Regions from separate parts of the Pantoea sp. X-Soil-YNGN-844 genome, predicted to be linked through region 2. Evidence: riboswitches for the same ligand, from Rfam matches in the RefSeq annotation. Region 2 holds a riboswitch; each other region holds the start of a gene.
The links. Region 2 has a riboswitch for thiamine pyrophosphate ahead of AC6I8C_RS20815 (FAD-dependent oxidoreductase). Riboswitches for the same ligand answer to the same signal wherever they lie in the genome.
Positions count from the first base shown of each region.

Region 1: it holds a riboswitch for thiamine pyrophosphate, as region 2 does, so the genes downstream of both, tenA (thiaminase II) here and AC6I8C_RS20815 (FAD-dependent oxidoreductase) in region 2, are expected to answer to the same signal.
Region 3: it holds a riboswitch for thiamine pyrophosphate, as region 2 does, so the genes downstream of both, thiB (thiamine ABC transporter substrate binding subunit) here and AC6I8C_RS20815 (FAD-dependent oxidoreductase) in region 2, are expected to answer to the same signal.
Region 4: it holds a riboswitch for thiamine pyrophosphate, as region 2 does, so the genes downstream of both, thiC (phosphomethylpyrimidine synthase ThiC) here and AC6I8C_RS20815 (FAD-dependent oxidoreductase) in region 2, are expected to answer to the same signal.

Region 1 covers NZ_AP036008.1:159,204-163,987, forward strand. The annotation lists gene AC6I8C_RS19565 (putative bifunctional diguanylate cyclase/phosphodiesterase) at 1-309, shown strand, start outside; gene AC6I8C_RS19570 (ABC transporter substrate-binding protein) at 346-1,281, opposite strand; gene AC6I8C_RS19575 (ABC transporter permease) at 1,305-2,060, opposite strand; gene AC6I8C_RS19580 (ABC transporter ATP-binding protein) at 2,057-2,797, opposite strand; gene tenA (thiaminase II) at 2,794-3,495, opposite strand; TPP riboswitch at 3,565-3,667, opposite strand; gene AC6I8C_RS19590 (6-phospho-beta-glucosidase) at 3,773-4,784, opposite strand, start outside.
Region 2 covers NZ_AP036008.1:426,983-431,766, reverse strand. The annotation lists gene AC6I8C_RS20830 (hypothetical protein) at 1-626, shown strand, start outside; gene AC6I8C_RS20825 (alkene reductase) at 834-1,952, shown strand; gene AC6I8C_RS20820 (ArsR/SmtB family transcription factor) at 1,969-2,283, shown strand; TPP riboswitch at 2,430-2,549, shown strand; gene AC6I8C_RS20815 (FAD-dependent oxidoreductase) at 2,681-3,625, shown strand; gene thiS (sulfur carrier protein ThiS) at 3,609-3,806, shown strand; gene AC6I8C_RS20805 (thiazole synthase) at 3,809-4,564, shown strand; gene AC6I8C_RS20800 (ThiF family adenylyltransferase) at 4,574-4,784, shown strand, end outside.
Region 3 covers NZ_AP036007.1:705,836-710,619, forward strand. The annotation lists gene thiP (thiamine/thiamine pyrophosphate ABC transporter permease ThiP) at 1-401, opposite strand, end outside; gene thiB (thiamine ABC transporter substrate binding subunit) at 377-1,363, opposite strand; TPP riboswitch at 1,410-1,512, opposite strand; gene sgrR (HTH-type transcriptional regulator SgrR) at 1,548-3,209, opposite strand; gene AC6I8C_RS03085 (MFS transporter) at 3,463-4,641, shown strand.
Region 4 covers NZ_AP036007.1:268,677-273,460, reverse strand. The annotation lists gene nudC (NAD(+) diphosphatase) at 1-158, opposite strand, end outside; gene AC6I8C_RS01170 (Rsd/AlgQ family anti-sigma factor) at 248-754, shown strand; TPP riboswitch at 907-1,007, shown strand; gene thiC (phosphomethylpyrimidine synthase ThiC) at 1,095-3,017, shown strand; gene thiE (thiamine phosphate synthase) at 3,020-3,646, shown strand; gene AC6I8C_RS01155 (aminotransferase-like domain-containing protein) at 3,840-4,784, opposite strand, start outside.

The DNA.
Region 1 (4,784 bases), 270 kb from region 2:
TCGCTGGATGATTTCGGCGTTGGCTACAGCAATATCAGCTATCTGCAGGATATCCCGCTGGATGTGATTAAAATCGACCGATCGCTGATCTCGCGTATGGGCGAGGACGACGCATCCAAAATCATCGTCAGATGCATCATCGGGATGCTGAAAGAGCTGAATTACACCGTGCTGGCCGAAGGTGTGGAAGCAGAAGCCACGCTGGGACTGCTGAAAACCTACGGCTGCGATCAGATTCAGGGCTACTTCTTTTCAAAACCGCTGCCAGCCAGCGACATTGAACACTGGCTTTATCAGAAGTCACGCTAGTCAACCCGCCCGCAGCACCGGCTGCGGGCGCGCTGGTCACTCACTGCCGATGGCGTAACGCTCAACCGGAGTGATGTGCTTAATCAACTTATTATCAAACAAAAACTGCTCATAAGTCTGATAGCGTGCGCGATCCAGTCTGGCCGGATCGGCGGCGAATAGCGGCAGCGTAGCCTGCCATGCCTGATGGTTTAGCGTTGTATTCAGCTCCGGATGCGCCTGTGCAAATGCCTGCCAGCTCTCTTCAGGATGTGCCTGCAACTGGGCATTTCCCTTCTTCAGTGCCCGCAGAAACTTTTTGATTTTTTCTGAATGCGCCTCATCGCGGTTAGCAACGATAATCAGCTCGTCATAGGCCGGCACGCCATAATCCTCGACGTTAAGCACCACCGGATCTTTGCGAGCAAGCGTCATCTCCAGAGCTTCGATATTGCGGTAGCCGCCAATCACCGCATCAACCTGTCCGGTCATCAGGGCGCTGGTGAGCTGAAAATTGACGTTAACCAGCTTTACCTGATCGGCCCTGACTCCGTCATGGCTCAGCATCGTCGCCAGCGTTGCTTCTTCAATACCGCTGACGGAATAGCCGATGCGTTTTCCTTTTAAGTCCGCTGGTTTTCTCACCGTTTTGTCCAGCGTCATCAGCGTATTCAGCGGCGTATTAATCAGCGTGCCCACCCGCATCAGCGGCAGGCCCTGGTCGGCGAAAAAATGCAGCTGCGGCTGATACGTTATCGCTAAGTCCGCCTGCTTAGCGGCTACCAGACGCGGCGGCAGCGCGGGGTCGGAAGGTGGCACAATGTTAACCTCCAGACCCTCTGCCGCAAACGCTCCGGTTTGCTGCGCCACCATAATGGGTGCATGGTCGGGATTGATATACCAGTCGAGCACCAGCGTCAGTTTTTCCATTGCCTGAGCCTGCGAGGCTAAGGTGGCGCTGAACAGCAGGACAATCAGGGGCGTTTTAGTCATAGGTTTTCTCATTAGTAGGGTCGTCAGTGTGGCTCGGGAGCCCAGGTAATCAGGCAGCGAAGCAGAAGATCGATGATCAGCCAGAGGGTCAGTGTCATCAGCACCAGAATAAACAGGGCGGCGAAACAGAGATCGCTCTGCATGCGGGCGTTGGCATTCAGCATCACGTAGCCCAGCCCTTCAGCCGATCCGACCCATTCACCTATGATGGCGCCAATGGGCGCGACGGCGGCTGCCATCCGCAAGCCCGAACCCAGGGCGGGCAGTGCGGCTAACAGCCGGACATGGCGCAGTTGCGATGCGCGTGAAGCGCCCATCGTGCGAGCCAGATCGAGATAGCCAGGGGTGATGCGACGCAGGCCATCAAAAAAGGCGGAGGTAACAGGGAAGAAGATCACCAGTACCGCCATCGCGACTTTGGCGCTCATGCCAAAACCAAACCAGAGCACCAATAGCGGTGCCAGGGCAAATACCGGAATCGCCTGGCTGGTGATCACCAGCGGCATCATCCAGCGCTGTAACCACGGCGAAAAGGTCATCCCGAGTGCCAGCACCGCACCCAGCAGCACGCCGAGCGCCATACCGCTGAGGATTTCAGTCAGGGTTATCAGGCTGTGATGGCCGAGATAGCCAGCGTTGTCCCACAGTGCAGTAGCAACCGCAGCGGGCGAGGGCAGCAGAAAGGCCGGAACGGAAGTGAGCGTGGCGAGCCACCACAGCGCAATTAATCCGGCTGAGAGCATGACTCCACGGCGAAGCGCGGCGAAACGTAATCTCATCCGGCCAGCCTGCTTAGCTGTTTCAGCAAGGCGGCCTGACTCTGAATCACGCTGATGTCATCTGCTGCCCGCGGTGGCTGGCCCTGCAGTGGCGGGCAGGTTTCAATGCCTGCTGAACCCATTACCAGCAGGTGATGACCGAGGCGACAGGCTTCCGCGGCATCATGAGTGATCAGCAGCACGGTATGCCCGGCCAGCACGTCTGCCGCCAGGGTCTGGATCTGCGTGCGGGTCAGTGCATCCAGCGCGGAGAAGGGCTCATCCATCAGCACAATCGGCTGACGGGTGTAGAGGGTACGCGCCAGCGCTACCCGCTGACGCATGCCGCCCGAAAGTGTTGCAGGTCGCGCACGGGCACAGTGGCTCAGGCCCACCCGCGCCAGAAGATGCTGCGCCAGGTCGCGATCGGCTTTCTCACCTTTCAGACGACTGGCGAGGCAGACGTTCTGTTCCACCGTCAGCCACGGATAGAGCAAATCCTGCTGACCCATCCAGGCGATGCGCCCGGCCAGCGGCAGACCATCGCTGCCGTTAATCTGTCCCGAAGTGGGCGGCGTCAGACCGGCAATCACCCGCATCAGGCTGCTTTTACCCACGCCGCTGGCACCCAGTAAAGCGGTAAATGCACCGCCCGCGATTTCCAGATTAAGCTCGCTGAACAGCTGCTGCTGATCCAGCGTCAGGCAGAGCTGGCGAACGGAAATACCCGGCGGCACGGCAGTGTTCATCAGCGTCATGAGCTGACCTGCAGACAGTCAGCATAATTAAGCCCCATCTGCCAGAATGCCGCTTCCAGTCGGGTTGCGGTGGTAAATATCTCCGACAGTGAGTTAATACGCTGTTCACCGGCGCGCTGCTGAGCCAGAGTTTCAAACAGCATCAGTGAAGAACCGACGCCCGCCAGGTAGGACTCATCACCGTAATTATCAATCCATGCCGCGTAAGGATTGCCCTCGAAGCGGGTCGCGGGATCCTCCAGCAGCCTCAGGCCGATTTCCGCATAACCGGCGACGCATGGCATAAGCGCCATCATCAGCTCCAGCGCATCTCCGGTGTGACCCACGTCCAGCACGTAACGGGTGTAATTAAGCGTTTCCATTGCCTCCGTTTCGCTCGCCATCGCCTCTTCGCTGATGCCCCATTGCTGGCAGTAAACGAGATGCAGCGGCAGTTCGCTGATAATGGCGTTCAGCGATGCCGTCGCGCTGCGTAATGCAGCCGGTTCTGAGAGTTTGCTGATCAAAAGCCCCCACGCACGGGCGAAGTGCAGCAGGAAAAGATAATCCTGGGTGAGATAGTGGCGGAAAGCGGCGGGTGGCAGCGTACCCTGACCGAGCTGCTGCACAAAATTGTGTCTGACATAATCGTGCCATTGCGTGCCCGCCTGCTGGCGCAGACGTCCATAAAAGCCGGTTTTGAAAAGCGGATGTAACATAGGATCTCCAGTAGCAGGGAGATCCGGGCATACGGTCTGGAACAGGGGATAGTGCAGGAGATAGGGCAGAAAAATCTGCCGACCCGTCCCTTCGCTGGCATGACCCAGATCAGGTTCAAAGGGTTCGGCTTGCACCATCTCAGCCCATTACAGGACACCCCTCGGAGGCATTCGTTATACGACAATTATTGCCGGAGCACAATGTATGCGTGAGCGTTCTGCTCCGGCACGGCTGATGCGGGACAGGTCATTCAGATATGACTTTTATGTGACAATGTCACGCAAGATCTGCCCCGTTACTGGCAATCACTTTCTTATACCACCAGAACGATTTCTTTCGCGTGCGCGCCAGCGTGCCGTTGCCCAGATCGTCGCGGTCAACGTAGACGAAACCGTAGCGCTTGCTCATTTCACCGGTTGAGGCGGCAACCAGATCGATGCAGCCCCAGCTGGTGTAGCCGATCACCGGGACACCATCCTCTATGGCATCGCCCATGGCGCGGATATGCTCGCGCAGATAGCTGATGCGGTAGTCGTCATTGATCTCGCCATTCGCATCGATTTCATCGCGCGCGCCCAGTCCATTTTCTACCAGGAAAAGCGGCTTCTGATAGCGGTCGTACATCATATTCATGGTGATGCGTAAGCCCAGCGGATCGATGCCCCAACCCCACTCACTGCGTGGCAAATGGGGATTGGTCAGGGATTTCACCACATTAGCAGCACTACTGTTCTGCTCGTTCATTTCCGCCGAGGCGCAGCGAGAGGCGTAATAACTGAACGAGACAAAGTCGACGCTATTTTTCAGGATTTCGGCATCGCCGTCAGCGATCTCAAGCGTGACGCCTTTTTCCCGGAACACGCGCGCAGCGTAAGCCGGATAGGCACCACGTGCCTGCACATCAATGAAAAACAGGTTTTCACGATCTTTTTCCAGCGCTGCCCAGACATCTTCCGGTTTGCTGGACCACGGATAGAAGTTGCCGCCAGCCAGCATACAGCCGACCTGATTCGCCGGATTGACTTCATGCGCGATTCGCGTGACCAGTGCGCTGGCGACCAGTTCGTGATGTGCCGCCTGATACTTCACCTGCTCCCTGTTTTCACCCGGTTCGAACACCAGACCCGCCCCGGAAAACGGGCTGTGCAGCAGAATATTGATCTCGTTGAAGGTCAGCCAGTATTTCACCAGGCCATCAAACGCCTCGAAACAGCTGCGGGCATAGCGCGCAAAGAAGTCGATCATTTTGCGATTGCGCCATGAGCCATATTCGGTCACCAGATGCATC
Region 2 (4,784 bases):
GCTATGCGCTTTTCAATGATCCCTACACTAACTGGGATGCAAGGACATTCCGGCCCCTGGTGGACATGACGACAGATAACACCCAGGCCAGTATGGATGAGTTTGCGGGCGCACTTCATCAGGTGCTCGCTGAAGGACAGGTGGGGCAAAATCAATACGATAACAGCGATACCTCTGAAGCGATGGCAATAACGTTAACGCAGGTGAAACTGCACAAACTTATTGAGAAATATGTTCCGGAGGACAAGCGGGAGCAGGCGACAGGCATTGTTGATGAGATGACCGACAGTAAAGTGGCATTCCGCGAAGAGCGCACGCTGCTGGGCGCACAGCAGATGCTGGATATCGCGCATCAATATGGCACCCGTGAAATCGTTGCGGATGCACGTGATTATCTTAACCAGGTAAAGAGCGGCACCGCGCGGCCACAGAATGAGCTGACCAGAATGTTCGAAGCGACAAAATCGGGTAGTGACATGAACGCCATCTTCAGCGTGTTTGCCGATGTGATTCGTTCCACGCCGAATCCCGGCAACAAAGCACAACCCTCAATCGATGACGCCCTTAAACAGCTGGAGGTTTATCGCCAGCAGTGGCAGACGTTCGCTGATAAATACATCGCTTAAACAGTGATGATCCTGCGGCTGACGGCTCTCTCGTGGCAATAAAGGCCAGTCTGAGAGCCGCGTCTGCAGGATTACTACGATGGGACACTTTAGTCAGATGAAACACTCTCATAAACCCGGCTTGAAACAAAAAGTACTCATTACACATTTACAAATTTAAATGTGTAAATATAATGGCGCCTCTTACACATCAGAGGAATTTTTGTCATGCCGTCACTGTTTACCCCCCTGAACCTGGGCGATCTCACGCTTCGTAACCGCATTGTATTGCCGCCACTGACGCGATGCCGCAGTGAGCAGCCGGGCAATATTCCCGGCGAGTTGATGGTGGAGTATTACCGTCAGCGTGCCAGCGCGGGACTGATGATCACCGAAGGCACCCAGATTGAACCTCGCGGGCAGGGTTATGCATGGACGCCGGGGATCCACAGCGACGCCCAGATCGCCGGCTGGAAAAAGGTCACAGAGGCGGTACATCAGGAAGGCGCTACGATTTTCTGCCAGCTCTGGCACGTTGGTCGCGTCTCTCACAATGAACTTCAGCCGGGTAAACAGGCACCGGTCGCCCCTTCAGCCATCGCCGCCGATAACGTCCGGGTGTTTATCGAAACCGGACCCGGTGCGGGGATATTAACTGCACCCAGCGAACCACGGGCACTGACCAACGCGGAAGTAAAAGAGATCGTGGCGCTTTACCGACGTGCGGCAGAAAATGCAAAAGAGGCGGGTTTTGACGGTGTGGAACTGCATTCTGCCAACGGTTATCTGATTAACCAGTTTATTTCGGAGCACACTAACTTCCGCACGGATGAATATGGCGGCTCAGCAGATAATCGTCTGCGCTTCCTGCGTGAAGTTGTTGAGGCGGTCAGCGCGGTATTTGGCAGCCACCGTGTTGGCGTGCGGTTTGCGCCATTGTTTTCGAGTACCGACGAAGAGCGCGTCTATCTTGGCCTGGTTGAACGCGATCCCCATGCGACCTATATCCACGCCGCGCAGCTGCTGAATGAGCTGGAAGTTGGCTATCTCTCTATTGCCGAAGCGGACTGGGATAATAGCCCGGATATGCCAGAGAGTTTCCGGGTTGCGCTGCGTGAAACATTCCGCTCTCCGATCATCTATTCTGGTCGCTACACGGCGGAAAAAGCACAGCGTATGCTGGATAAAGGCTGGGGCGATCTGGCGGGTTTTGGCCGCTCGTTTATTGCGAATCCCGATTTGCCGGCACGTATTAAAGCAGGTCATCCGCTGAATCCCGTTGATCACGCCTCGCTGTATGGCGGCACTGAGAAAGGCTATACTGACTATCCTGTTTTTCAATCCTGATCTTATGTGAGGCGGCATGTCCCCCGAAAATGCCCTGAAGTTACTGTCCAACCCAACCCGGGTGGCAGTGCTGAAGTGGCTTAAAAATCCTGACGAAGCGTTTGCGGGCTATTCTCAGCTCTATCCCTTCGCTCAGTATGGCGTCTGTGCCACCCTCATCCAGGACAAGGCGGGCTTATCACAGCCCGCTACTTCGTTATGTATGAAAGCTCTGCACAATGCGGGACTGGTTGAAGCCAGTAAAGTCGGGAAGTGGACCTATTATCGCCGCGCTGAACCACGTATTCGTGAAATAACCGACGTGGTGACACAATCGCTGCAGGCGCTTTAGGGCGCCTGCCGTTTCAGCACTTCTCTGTTATCTCATCTGCGAATGCTGAGTCTTTGCACTTACAGTGAACGCCTGCACCTATCCCCCGGATTTCTGACTTGTCTTCACGCACGCGGCTTGACGAAGCTGCCCGCTTAACTTACAACTAAAGCCGTCAGGGGAGTCTCGCCAGAGAGACTGAGAGGCTAATAGCGCAGTGCGCGGCTTAGCGACCCTTAGAACCTGACCCAGTTGATACTGGCGTAGGAAGACGGGTATCGCATCCGATACTTGCCGCAGGCGCGTGTTCGCGACGTCTTTGCCTATTCCCTCTGTATCACGGGTCTTCGTTAACCGATAACGAGGCCAAAGTGAAACATCTCATTCTTAATCACTCTCTTCCTCTCCGGTGGACACCATGAGCCGCTGGTCGGTGCTCGGCAGCGGCGTTGCCGGGCTGTGTGTCGCCACGCTACTGCTGGAACGGGGAGAAGCCGTTGAAGTCATTACGCAGCCTGACTGTCGTGCCGCCTCGCACTGGGCGGGGGGCATGCTTGCGCCCTGGTGCGAAGCAGAAAGCGCGCCGCCCCAGGTCATCGAATGGGGCCAGCACGCTGCCGGATGGTGGGCGAAACGCGTCGACGGCGTGGAGAAGCAGGGCACGCTGGTGGTTGCGCCGCCGCGTGATAGCCGCGAACTGACGCGCTTCGCCAGCATGACGCAGCAGCATCAGTGGGTCGCGCCCGGTGACATCGAACCGGCGCTGGAAAATCGCTTTGCGCGTGGCCTGTTCTTTGCTGCAGAGACGCATCTTGATCCGCGCCGCGCACTGCAGCAACTGCGCATCACACTGCAGGAGGCTGGCGTACCCATTCACAGCGGCAAACCCGGCGGCAAAATCATCGACTGCCGCGGCATCCACGCTCTTGATCAGCAGCCCGCTCTGCGCGCCGTTCGGGGCGAAATGCTGATCCTGCACACGCATGACGTTCAGCTCTCCCGTCCGGTCCGTCTGCTGCATCCGCGCTTTCCCTGCTATCTGGTGCCGCGTGCCGGAGGCCACTTCATGCTCGGAGCCACCATGGTCGAAAGTCACGACAGCAGCCCGATCAGCGCCAGGGCGATGATGGAGTTGCTGAGCGCGGCTTACAGTCTGCATCCGGCGCTGGCTGAAGCGCGCATTGTGGAGAGCGGCACCGGTCTGCGTCCCGCCTACCGACAGAACCTGCCGGAAGTCCGCTATGAAAATGGCCGTTTCTCACTCAATGGGCTTTACCGCCACGGCTTTTTGCTGGCGCCGATCATGGCTGAAAAACTCATGCTGCAACTCACACAGGAGATGACTCATGCGAGTTCAACTTAATGGTCGCACGATTGAAACCGATGCTGGCACGCTGGCAGAGCTTATGGCGGAGCAGCAGATCGACCCGCGCACCGTCGCCACCGCACTGAATGGTGAGTTTGTGCCGCGCAGCCGTTATGCCAGCCAGCAGCTTGAAGCGGGCAGCCAGCTGGAAATCCTGTCACCGATGCAGGGAGGTTAACCATGTTCTATCAATTCATTCCGCAATCCCGTTTTCTGCTTGGCACCGCCGGATATCCGTCACCCGACATTCTGCATCAGGCGATCGACGCATCAGGTGCGGAGATTATTACCGTCAGCCTGCGTCGTGAAGGCAGTGAAGGCGGTGCCTTTCGCACGCTGCTGCAACAGCTCAACAAACGCATTCTGCCGAATACCGCGGGCTGCCATACGGTGAAAGAGGCAGTGACGACGGCGCAGATGGCGCGTGAACTGTTCGATACGCCGTGGATCAAGCTGGAAGTCATTGGTCATGCCGACACGCTGCAGCCCGATCCCTTTGCGCTGGTTGAAGCCGCCCGGATCCTCTGCGCTGACGGCTTCCAGGTTTTTCCCTACACCACCGAAGATCTGATTGTCGGCGAGAAGCTGCTGGAAGCGGGTTGTGAAGTGCTGATGCCCTGGGGCGCGCCAATTGGTTCCGGCCAGGGGCTGCGCAACATCGAAGGGCTGCGCGCCATGCGTGCGTGGTTTAAAGATGTGCCGCTGATTATTGATGCGGGCATCGGTGCGCCAGGCCAGGCGTCGCAGGCGATGGAGATGGGTTTTGATGGCGTGCTGCTTAACACGGCGGTGGCAAAAGCGCGCGATCCGGTGCGCATGGCCGGGGCATTTGCGGCCGCGATTCACGGCGGGCACGAGGCGTTTCATGCGGGATTGATGGAGCAGCGCGACATGGCGTCTGCCTCTACGCCCATTTTCGGTCTGGCAGAGTTTTAAGGAGCGGCAATGGAGCGTTATCAGCGACAGACTATGTTGCCGGAGATTGGCGCAGCGGGACAGCAGTGGCTGAGCGGGGCACGTGTGCTGGTAGTGGGCGCGGGCGGCCTTAGCGCGACGCTGCTGCCGTTACTGGCAGGCGCGGGCGTCGGGTTTATTCGTCTTTACGATGGCGATCGGGTCGAGCTGCATAACCTCCACCGGCAGACGTTGTTTAATG
Region 3 (4,784 bases), on a different replicon from region 2:
AAGTGATAACCGATGCCGAACAGCTGGCACAGCTGCGCCAGCCAGCCATTGCTACCGTAGACGGTCAGCAGGCCAAACACCGCGACCAGCACCGGCAGCACCAGCGTCATGGCGCACAGGCGCAGCAGCAGCTGGCGGCCAGGGAAACGACGTCGATAGAGCGCCCGCGCCAGCGGCACCGCAGGCAGCAGCGACAGCAGGGCGGAGAGCAGCGCCTGAGCGAAAGAGAACGCGATAACGTGATGCAGGTAGTCATCCTGCAGCACGCCGCGTAAGTCCGTGTCCGGTGCGGCGCTCCAGAGTGCACCGAAGGCCAGAAACGCCACGAGGGTCAGTAACACCGTGGCGAGGGAACCGGGGATCAGCCAGCGCGGCATCAGCGGCTGACGGCGCGTTGCCACTGGCTAATCCAGCCCGAACGCTGGCTGGCAACCTCTTCCGGCGAGAACTGCAGAGCAGTGGACGGCACGCTGAGCGCTGCGAAACCGGCAGGCAGAGGCGTGTCGATCACCGGGTACATCCAGTTGCCGGTTGGGATGGTGCGCTGGAAGTCAGGCGAGACCATAAACTTCATGAACTGCTGTGCCAGAGCGGGCTGTTTGCTGCTGGCTAACTGCGCGGCCACTTCAACCTGCAGATAGTGTCCTTCGGCAAAGGATGCGGCAGCATAGTTCTCTTTCTTCTCTTCGATGATGTGGTAAGCCGGTGAGGTGGTGTAGCTCAGCACCAGATCGCCTTCGCCCTTCAGGAACAGGCCATAGGCTTCACTCCAGCCTTTGGTCACCGTCACGGTTTTCTGCGCCAGCTTTTGCCACGCCTGCGGAGCCTGATCGCCATAGACCTTCTGCATCCACAGCAGCAGACCTAAGCCGGGCGTGCTGGTGCGGGGATCTTCGTAGATCACCCGCCACTTCTCCGGACTGTCGACCAGCTCTTTCAGGCTTTTTGGCGGATTTTTCAGCCGGGTTTTGTCATAGACAAAGGCGAAGTAGCCATAATCGAACGGCACGAAGGTTGTGTTGTGCCAGCCATCGGGCAGTTTTAATGTCGAGGTGTCGACCTGACTTTCGGCAAACAGGCCAGTTTTTTGCGCCGCCTGCACCAGATTGTTATCCAGTCCCAGCACCACATCCGCTTTACTGTTTTTGCCTTCCATGCGCACGCGGTTCAGCAGTGACACGCCATCTTCCAGCGTGACGAATTTCAGCTCGCAGTCGCACCGTGCTTCAAAGGCTTTTTTCACTGCCGGGCCAGGGCCCCAGTCGGCGGAGAAGGAGTCGTAGGTGTAGACCGTGAGAACCGGCTTAGCCGCCAGAACGGGGGCGGAGAGTAACAGCAGCACCGGCAGAACTTTGTTTAACACTTTGCGCTCCTTCAGGAGAATAGGGGATGAGTCGCAAAGGATCTGAGCACAGAGGCCTCTCAAATCCCTACGTCGGTATTAACCGAATCAGGTTCGACGGGTCTCTCTCAGCGGCTTGCTTGTGGCAGGCCGCACCCCGTTGAGAACGTCACATTCTAGTCATTTCAGCGCCGGGGCGAAAGCGTCACAGCGCCGGTGGCGCGAACCAGGCCGATTTAAAATCAAACCAGCCCAGGGTATTCATCCGCACGCCGCGCATACTGCGTTGTCCTTCAAGCAGCAGCCAGTGATGAAACAGCGGATGCAGACCGGCTTCTTCGACCAGTTGTTTGCTCCATTCGGCCAGCGGCAATGTTTTCTCACGCCAGCGGGCCGCATCGCCGTGCCAGTCGATCGGCAGACAGTGATGCAGCAGTGGAATCTCATAAAGTTGCGCGAACAGGGAATAATTGAGCGGCAGGGTAAAGTTCACGCTGCCCAGCCAGATATCACTTTCCGCCTCGCCCTGATACCAGCTTTCGTAGCTGATCTCGCGTGTCTCCAGCGTGACGCCATGCGCTGCCAGCAGCGGACGCAGCGCGTTGGCGATGCCCTCATGCTCCACATGCTGACTGTACCAGGTCAGCGTCAGATGGGTTAAGCCGGGCGGTTTTTCCACGGGCGTCAGATCGCGCCGGTGGTGCCAGCGCGGTAACAGGCCATACGCCGGAAACCAGTAACGCTGATAACCGACACCGGCGTGATTGAGCAGGGCGATGGGGTTAAACAGGTAACTGACCCAGCGCCGCACCGCCTCGTTGCGACCCTGCTCTGAACGCTGATCGAACAGCAGATAGTAGCAGCCCTCTTCAAGGCGGCTCTCCTCCTGAATCTCATCAATGCTGTCACCCTGCAGTCGGACACCGGCATAGACCAGCTCATCGCTGATGTCGGGCAGGACCCAGATAGAGACATCATCAATCAGGGCGCGAAAACCGAAGTAGTCATCAAACGCTTCGATCTTCAACTGGCTCTCCTGATTGCGGATTACCCGGTAAGGACCGGTGCCAACCGGCTGACGGGCAAAATCACGCAGTGTCGGCCATTCGCGCGGCAGGATCATCGCACTGACGCTGCCCAGCAGCCAGGGTAAACCCTCGTCGGGCTGGCTTAAACGGATATCCAGTGTCCAGGGGGCAGGCGAGTCAATCTGCGCGATATGGGAAAAGAGTGGATGGGCGCGCTGACGTTCCAGCGTGGCGAGCACATCCTCCATCTCCAGTTCTCTGCCGTGATGGAAGCGAATCGCCGGACGCACAAAGAAGCGCCAGTGAAGCGGGGAAGTCTGCTGCCAGTGGTGCGCAATATCGGGCTCGATTTCCCCGTTTTCCTCATTTATCCGCGTCAGGCCGTTAAAAATCTGTCGCGCAATATGCGTTTCCGAGCGCCGCAGCGGCGAACCGGGCAGCAGGTTAAGCAGCGGACGGTAGTAGAGCACCCGCAGGATATGCTTGCCCTGGCGGAAACTGCGCCCCAGATGCGCGCCGATCATCTGTCGCACCTGATTTTTATCCCCTACCAGCTGTACCAGTTGATCGATGCGATCCTGTTCCAGCAGATCCTCAGCACGCTGCTGCTGCAACGCCAGACCGGTGTAGCAGAAGGTGAGTTGCGATCGCCTGCCGCGCCCGGCTTCCGCCTGCCAGATCAGCCAGCCTGCAGCCTGCATCCGGTTGAGCAGATTACGCATATGACGGCGAGAGCAATGCAGCAGGTCAGCCAGTTCGCTGAGGGTAATCTCCTGCGTTTGCCCCTGGCAGCTCTGCCACAGGCGAATGAACTGCTGCTTCAGACGTGATGAGGACATAAAAGGGGAACTCCCGGTGAAAAGCGCTCTGTTTTTTCTGCCCCATTTTAAGAGCAAACTTTGCGCTATGGGAAGAGCGGGAGGCATTCATCAGTGAATGGCGTTCGACCCTCACTTCGCTGTTCAGTGGAGTGCTTTTCTGAGTAGGGTGCATTTACACCGCCAGCAGATGATCTCTGCTGGCTTTTTTCGTGTTGCGCGGTATCGTCTACCCTTCTTTTTCCCCTCTGTTTGTTCTGAAAGGGATTTCGCTATGAAATCGCTGTTAACGCGGCAGCGCCGCATCAATCCGGTTTACCTCGCTTTTATGGTTGCCTCGTTCATGCTGGGTATCGCGGGTGCACTACAGGCACCCACGCTCAGCCTGTTTCTGACGCGCGAGGTGCAGGCGCGGCCCTTCTGGGTCGGGCTGTTTTTTACCATCAATGCGGTGGCCGGTATCGTGGTGAGCATGCTGGTAGCTAAGCGCTCAGACAGCGTTGGCGATCGTCGGCATATCATTCTCTTTTGCTGCCTGATGGCGCTGATGAATGCGCTGCTGTTTGCTTTTACCCGCCACTATCTGACCCTGCTGACGCTGGGTGTACTGCTGTCGGCGCTGGCCAGCGTCTCTATGCCTCAGCTGTTTGCGCTGGCGCGGGAGTATGCCGATCAGTCGGCGCGTGAAGCGGTGATGTTCAGTTCGGTGATGCGTGCGCAGCTGTCGCTGGCGTGGGTAATCGGGCCGCCGTTATCGTTCGCGCTGGCGCTGAACTACGGTTTTGTGACGCTGTTTATGGTGGCCGCCGCACTGTTTCTGATCTGTATCCTGCTGGTCTGGTTTACGCTGCCGTCGGTGCCACGCACGCAGCCGCTGATGCAAAGCGGCGGGCTGCCGATAAGCGGCTGGCGCGATCGGGATGTGCGGTTGCTGTTCATCGCCTCCGTCGTGATGTGGACCTGCAACACGATGTATATCATCGATATGCCGCTCTATATCAGCACCACGCTGGGACTGCCGGAGAAGCTGGCCGGTCTGCTGATGGGGACGGCGGCCGGGCTGGAGATCCCGGTGATGCTGCTGGCCGGACATTACGCGCGGCGTATCGGCAAGCGCCGGTTAATGCTGATCGCGGTGGCGGCTGGCGTACTGTTTTATCTGGGGCTGGTGCTATTCAATTCCCGCACGTCGCTGATGGTGTTGCAGCTGTTTAACGCGGTGTTTGTCGGGATTATTGCGGGTATCGGGATGTTGTGGTTTCAGGATCTGATGCCAGGACGGCCTGGTGCAGCGACCACCATGTTCACCAACTCGATATCGACCGGCATGATTCTGGCTGGCGTTATTCAGGGCACGCTCAGTGAGCGGCTGGGACATGAGGCCGTTTACTGGCTGGCATTCGGGCTGGCGATTGTGGCGCTGGTGATGTCGGCGCGGGTGCGCGACGTATAAAAGAGAAGGGCGACCGGATGTCGCCCTCAGAGTGCTGATAACGTCCGGCTCGGTGGCGGTAAGACCGAGCTGGCGAAGGGAACACGGTCAGATCGGAAAGTCGCTTAAGCCATCCCTGGCCGCTCGTCCCGCGCCGTCCCTGG
Region 4 (4,784 bases), on a different replicon from region 2:
TTTTCGCCCTGCCATTCACCAATGGTCCGGGCCTTACTGCCGGTTAAACCAAATTTTTCGGCGTTTCCGTGGGGTAAATCACCTTGTGGCAACCAAAGTTTCTGTTCATGGCTGACAATCCACCATCCAGCGTCTACGCTTGAGATTTCGCATTGCATTTATTTCGTCATCCTTAGCGTCAACCCGCACGCTGAAGCCCTGATGTTAAGTGTGTAGATAAACAACTATAACTCACATGGAGTTAGATATGCTTAACCAGTTAGACGTCCTGGCTGAACGCGTAGGTGGCAGTAATGAACTGGTCGATTCGTGGCTTGAAGCGCGCCGCCAGCTACTGGTGACCTATTATCACCTGGTCGGTCTTAAACCTAAAAAAGAGGCGCTGACGCGTCTTGACGAGCAGGCGCTCGACAACTTCTGTCACGGCCTGGTCGACTATCTTTCTGCCGGTCACTTCAGTATCTATGAGCGCGTAATCAGCGAAATGAGTGGCGACAGCCCGATGATCGCTGCCGCGCAGATCTACCCTCCGCTGGAAGCGAATACTGAGCGTCTGATGCAGCTGTATGACGGTCACCTGCAGCAGGCGATTGACGATGAAAACTGCATGACCTTCCAGCAGGCACTCTCCGAAGTGGGCGAAGTGCTGGAATCACGCTTTACGCTGGAAGATAAGCTGATCCAGCTGGCCTGGGATAACCAGCTTGCTACGCCGCCAGTGGCGAATGACAGCCATATCGCGCGTCCGGCTTGATGGTTAACAACGGCAAAGGGCTTGAGATTATCCCGTAGCCCTTTTATGCTGAACAGGTTCTGAGGAGTACTTTCCAAAGAACCTTTTTTATTTTAGCGTTGAAATGTAAGGTTTTTACGCCCGGGTCTGTTATCAGACACCCGCGTAAAAACTGCTTCTTGTCGGAGTGCCCAGTTGGGCTGAGACCGTTAATTCGGGATCCGCGGAACCTGACCAGGTTAGAACCTGCGTAGGGAACAAGAGTAAAAATTCTCTGTATGCCAGCATGCCTGTGCTGTCTATACGGTTACTCCTTCCGAACTCCGGACAAGCATCGTTCCCCCTTAACAGGAAGATTGCTATGTCTGACCCAAAAATGACCCGTCGTGAACAACGTGCCCAGGCGCAGGAATTTATCGATTCCCTGCAAAGCGGCAGTGCTTTTCCCCAGTCCCGTCGCATCTGGATTACCGGCAGCCGGGAAGATATTCGCGTGCCGATGCGTGAAATCACCCTAAGCCCGACCCACATCGGCGGCAGCAAAGAACAACCTCTCTATGAGAAAAATGAAGCGGTGCCGGTCTATGACACGGCGGGTGCTTATGGTGATACCGCGGCGCAGATCGATGTGCATCGTGGTCTGGAAAAGCTGCGCGCTCGCTGGATTGCTGAGCGCGACGACAGTGAGCTTCTCGAACAGAACAGCTCGGGCTATACCCAGCAGCGGCTGGCTGACGAGGGGCTGGATCATCTGCGCTTCGATCACCTGCCGACACCGCGCCGCGCCCGTGCAGGCCGTCGTGTCACGCAACTGCACTATGCCCGTCAGGGCACGATTACCCCGGAGATGGAGTTCATCGCCCTGCGGGAAAACATGGGCCGTGAGCGAATCCGCAGTGAGGTACTGCTGCAACAGCATCCGGGGCACAGTTTTGGCGCACATCTGCCCGCCGACATCACCCCCGAGTTTGTCCGTCAGGAGGTCGCTGCCGGACGCGCCATCATCCCTGCCAATATCAATCACCCGGAATCGGAGCCGATGATCATTGGTCGTAACTTCCTGGTTAAGGTCAACGCTAATATCGGTAACTCGGCAGTCACCTCTTCTATCGAGGAAGAAGTGGAAAAGCTGGTCTGGTCGACCCGCTGGGGTGCCGATACGGTGATGGATCTCTCTACCGGTCGCTATATTCATGAAACGCGAGAATGGATTTTGCGAAACAGCCCGGTGCCCATCGGTACCGTGCCGATTTATCAGGCGCTGGAAAAAGTGAATGGCGTGGCTGAGGCGCTGAACTGGGAAATATTCCGGGACACGCTGCTGGAGCAGGCGGAACAGGGCGTCGATTACTTCACTATCCACGCGGGCGTGCTGCTGCGTTATGTCCCGATGACGGCGAAACGTCTCACCGGGATTGTGTCGCGGGGGGGATCGATTATGGCGAAATGGTGCCTGTCGCATCATCAGGAGAGCTTCCTGTATGAGCACTTCCGGGAGATTTGTGAAATCTGCGCCGCTTACGATGTCTCCCTGTCGCTGGGTGATGGTCTGCGTCCGGGTTCCATTCAGGATGCCAACGATGAGGCGCAGTTTGCCGAACTACGAACCCTGGGTGAACTGACGCGTATTGCCTGGGAGTATGACGTTCAGGTGATGATTGAAGGTCCGGGACATGTGCCGATGCATATGATCCGCCGTAATATGACCGAACAGCTCGACCTGTGCGATGAAGCCCCCTTCTACACGCTTGGCCCGCTGACCACTGATATCGCGCCCGGCTACGACCATTTCACCTCGGGTATCGGTGCCGCCATGATTGGCTGGTTTGGTTGCGCCATGCTGTGCTACGTCACGCCCAAAGAGCATCTGGGTCTGCCGAACAAAGAGGACGTGAAGCAGGGATTGATCACCTACAAAATCGCGGCGCATGCTGCCGATCTGGCGAAAGGCCACCCCGGTGCGCAGATCCGTGATAACGCCATGTCCAAAGCGCGCTTTGAATTCCGCTGGGAAGATCAGTTTAACCTGGCGCTGGATCCCCATACGGCAAGGGCAATGCATGATGAAACCCTGCCGCAGGAGTCGGGCAAGGTGGCCCATTTCTGCTCGATGTGCGGCCCCAAATTCTGCTCGATGAAAATTTCCCAGGAAGTGCGCGAGTTTGCAGCACGTCAGGATGCCCGCACCGAACCGGTAGAGGTAGGCATGGCGCAGATGTCAGACCGTTTTCGCAGCCACGGCGGTGAACTGTATCACCCCGCCGATGCCCTTAAGGAGGAGTAATGATGCCTGCATTCCCTGCAACCGCCCAACGCCTGGGACTTTATCCGGTGGTTGATAGCCCCGAGTGGATTGAACGCCTGCTGGAGATGGGCGTTCGCACGCTGCAGCTGCGCATCAAAGATCAGCCTGATGAGGTCGCCGAACCCGCTATTGCTCAGGCAATTGCGTTGGGCAAACGCTATGACGCGCGCCTGTTTATCAATGACTACTGGCAGCTGGCGATTAAACATCAGGCTTATGGCGTACATCTGGGTCAGGAGGATCTGGATGTCGCCGATCTTGCCCGCATTTATCAGGCCGGATTGCGTCTCGGACTCTCTACCCACGACGATGCGGAACTGGATCGCGCACTGGCAATCCAGCCCTCTTACATCGCACTTGGGCATATTTTCCCGACGCAGACCAAAGAGATGCCTTCTGCACCGCAAGGCATTGCACAGCTGAAGCGGCACCTGACACGTCTGTCGCATATTCCCACCGTGGCGATTGGCGGTATCTCGATTGCGCGCGCACCCGAAGTGCTGGCCACCGGCGTCGGCAGCATTGCGGTGGTGAGTGCCATTACTCAGGCAGATGACTGGCGTGCCGCAACGCGCACCCTTCTGGCGCTGGCAGGACCAGGCGATTAAGCATTTATGGAACCTGCCGCGCATATTGGCTGCAAAATCGGTAACGCCAGCGTTCTTCCGGGAAAGCAGCGCGCAAAGGTGCATGTTGCCGCTGGCGTGCTGTGATCCAAAACCTTAACGTGGCATCCGTCAGGTTAAGGTTATCTGACCAGGGCCGGTTCCCTCCTCTTGCCGGCCCTGCTTCTTCTCTTCGCTACGCGAGCGTAGAGGCTGAAGTCTGGGTCTCATGCTGGCACGAGAGCATGGCACGTTCGACGGCCGCACCCACCAGCGCCAGCGCCTGTTCAGTCTGCTCGTTGATCGGCAGCCCGTAGTTTAAGCGCAGACAGTTACGATATTTCCCCGACGCTGAAAACAGGGAGCCTACAGCAATCTGAATTTTTGACTCGCGCAGTTCGCGGTTAAGCCGGACCGCATCAAACGCTTCGGGGAGTTCTATCCACATCAGAAAGCCGCCCTGAGGACGGGAAACGCAGATGCCGCAGGGAAAATAGTGGCGTACCCAGCAGCTAAAAGTTTCATAGTTGCGGTGGTAGAGTTGCCGCATCCGGCGCAGATGAGGCTGATAATGACCCTGGCGGACAAACTCGGAAACCGCATGCTGAGGCTGCGTGGCGGTGGAGCCGGTGACGATATATTTCATGTGCAGCACGCGATCGCGATAGCGGCCTGGTGCAACCCAGCCGACGCGCAGACCCGGCGCCAGCGTTTTGGAAAAGGAGCTGCACAGCAGCACCCGGCCATCGAGATCCAGCGCTTTAATGGTGGTCGGACGCGGATATTCCCAGGCTAACTCACCGTAGACATCATCTTCAATCACCGCCGCATCAAACCTTTGCGCCAGCGCCAGTAGTGCCCGCTTACGCGGCTCAGGCATGATAAATCCCAGCGGGTTATTGCAGTTCGGCACGACAACGACGGCTTTAATGGGCCATTGATCAAAGGCCAGCTCCAGCGCTTCCAGACTGATGCCGGTGACTGCATCGGTCGGGATCTCAATGGCACGAATGCCAAAGCCGCGCAGGGTTTGCATAATGCCGTGAAACGACGGTGATTCAACAGCAATGATATCGCCCGGCTCACAGACCGCGCGTACGGCGACCGATAACGCTTCGTGGCAGCCTGTCGTAATGACAAT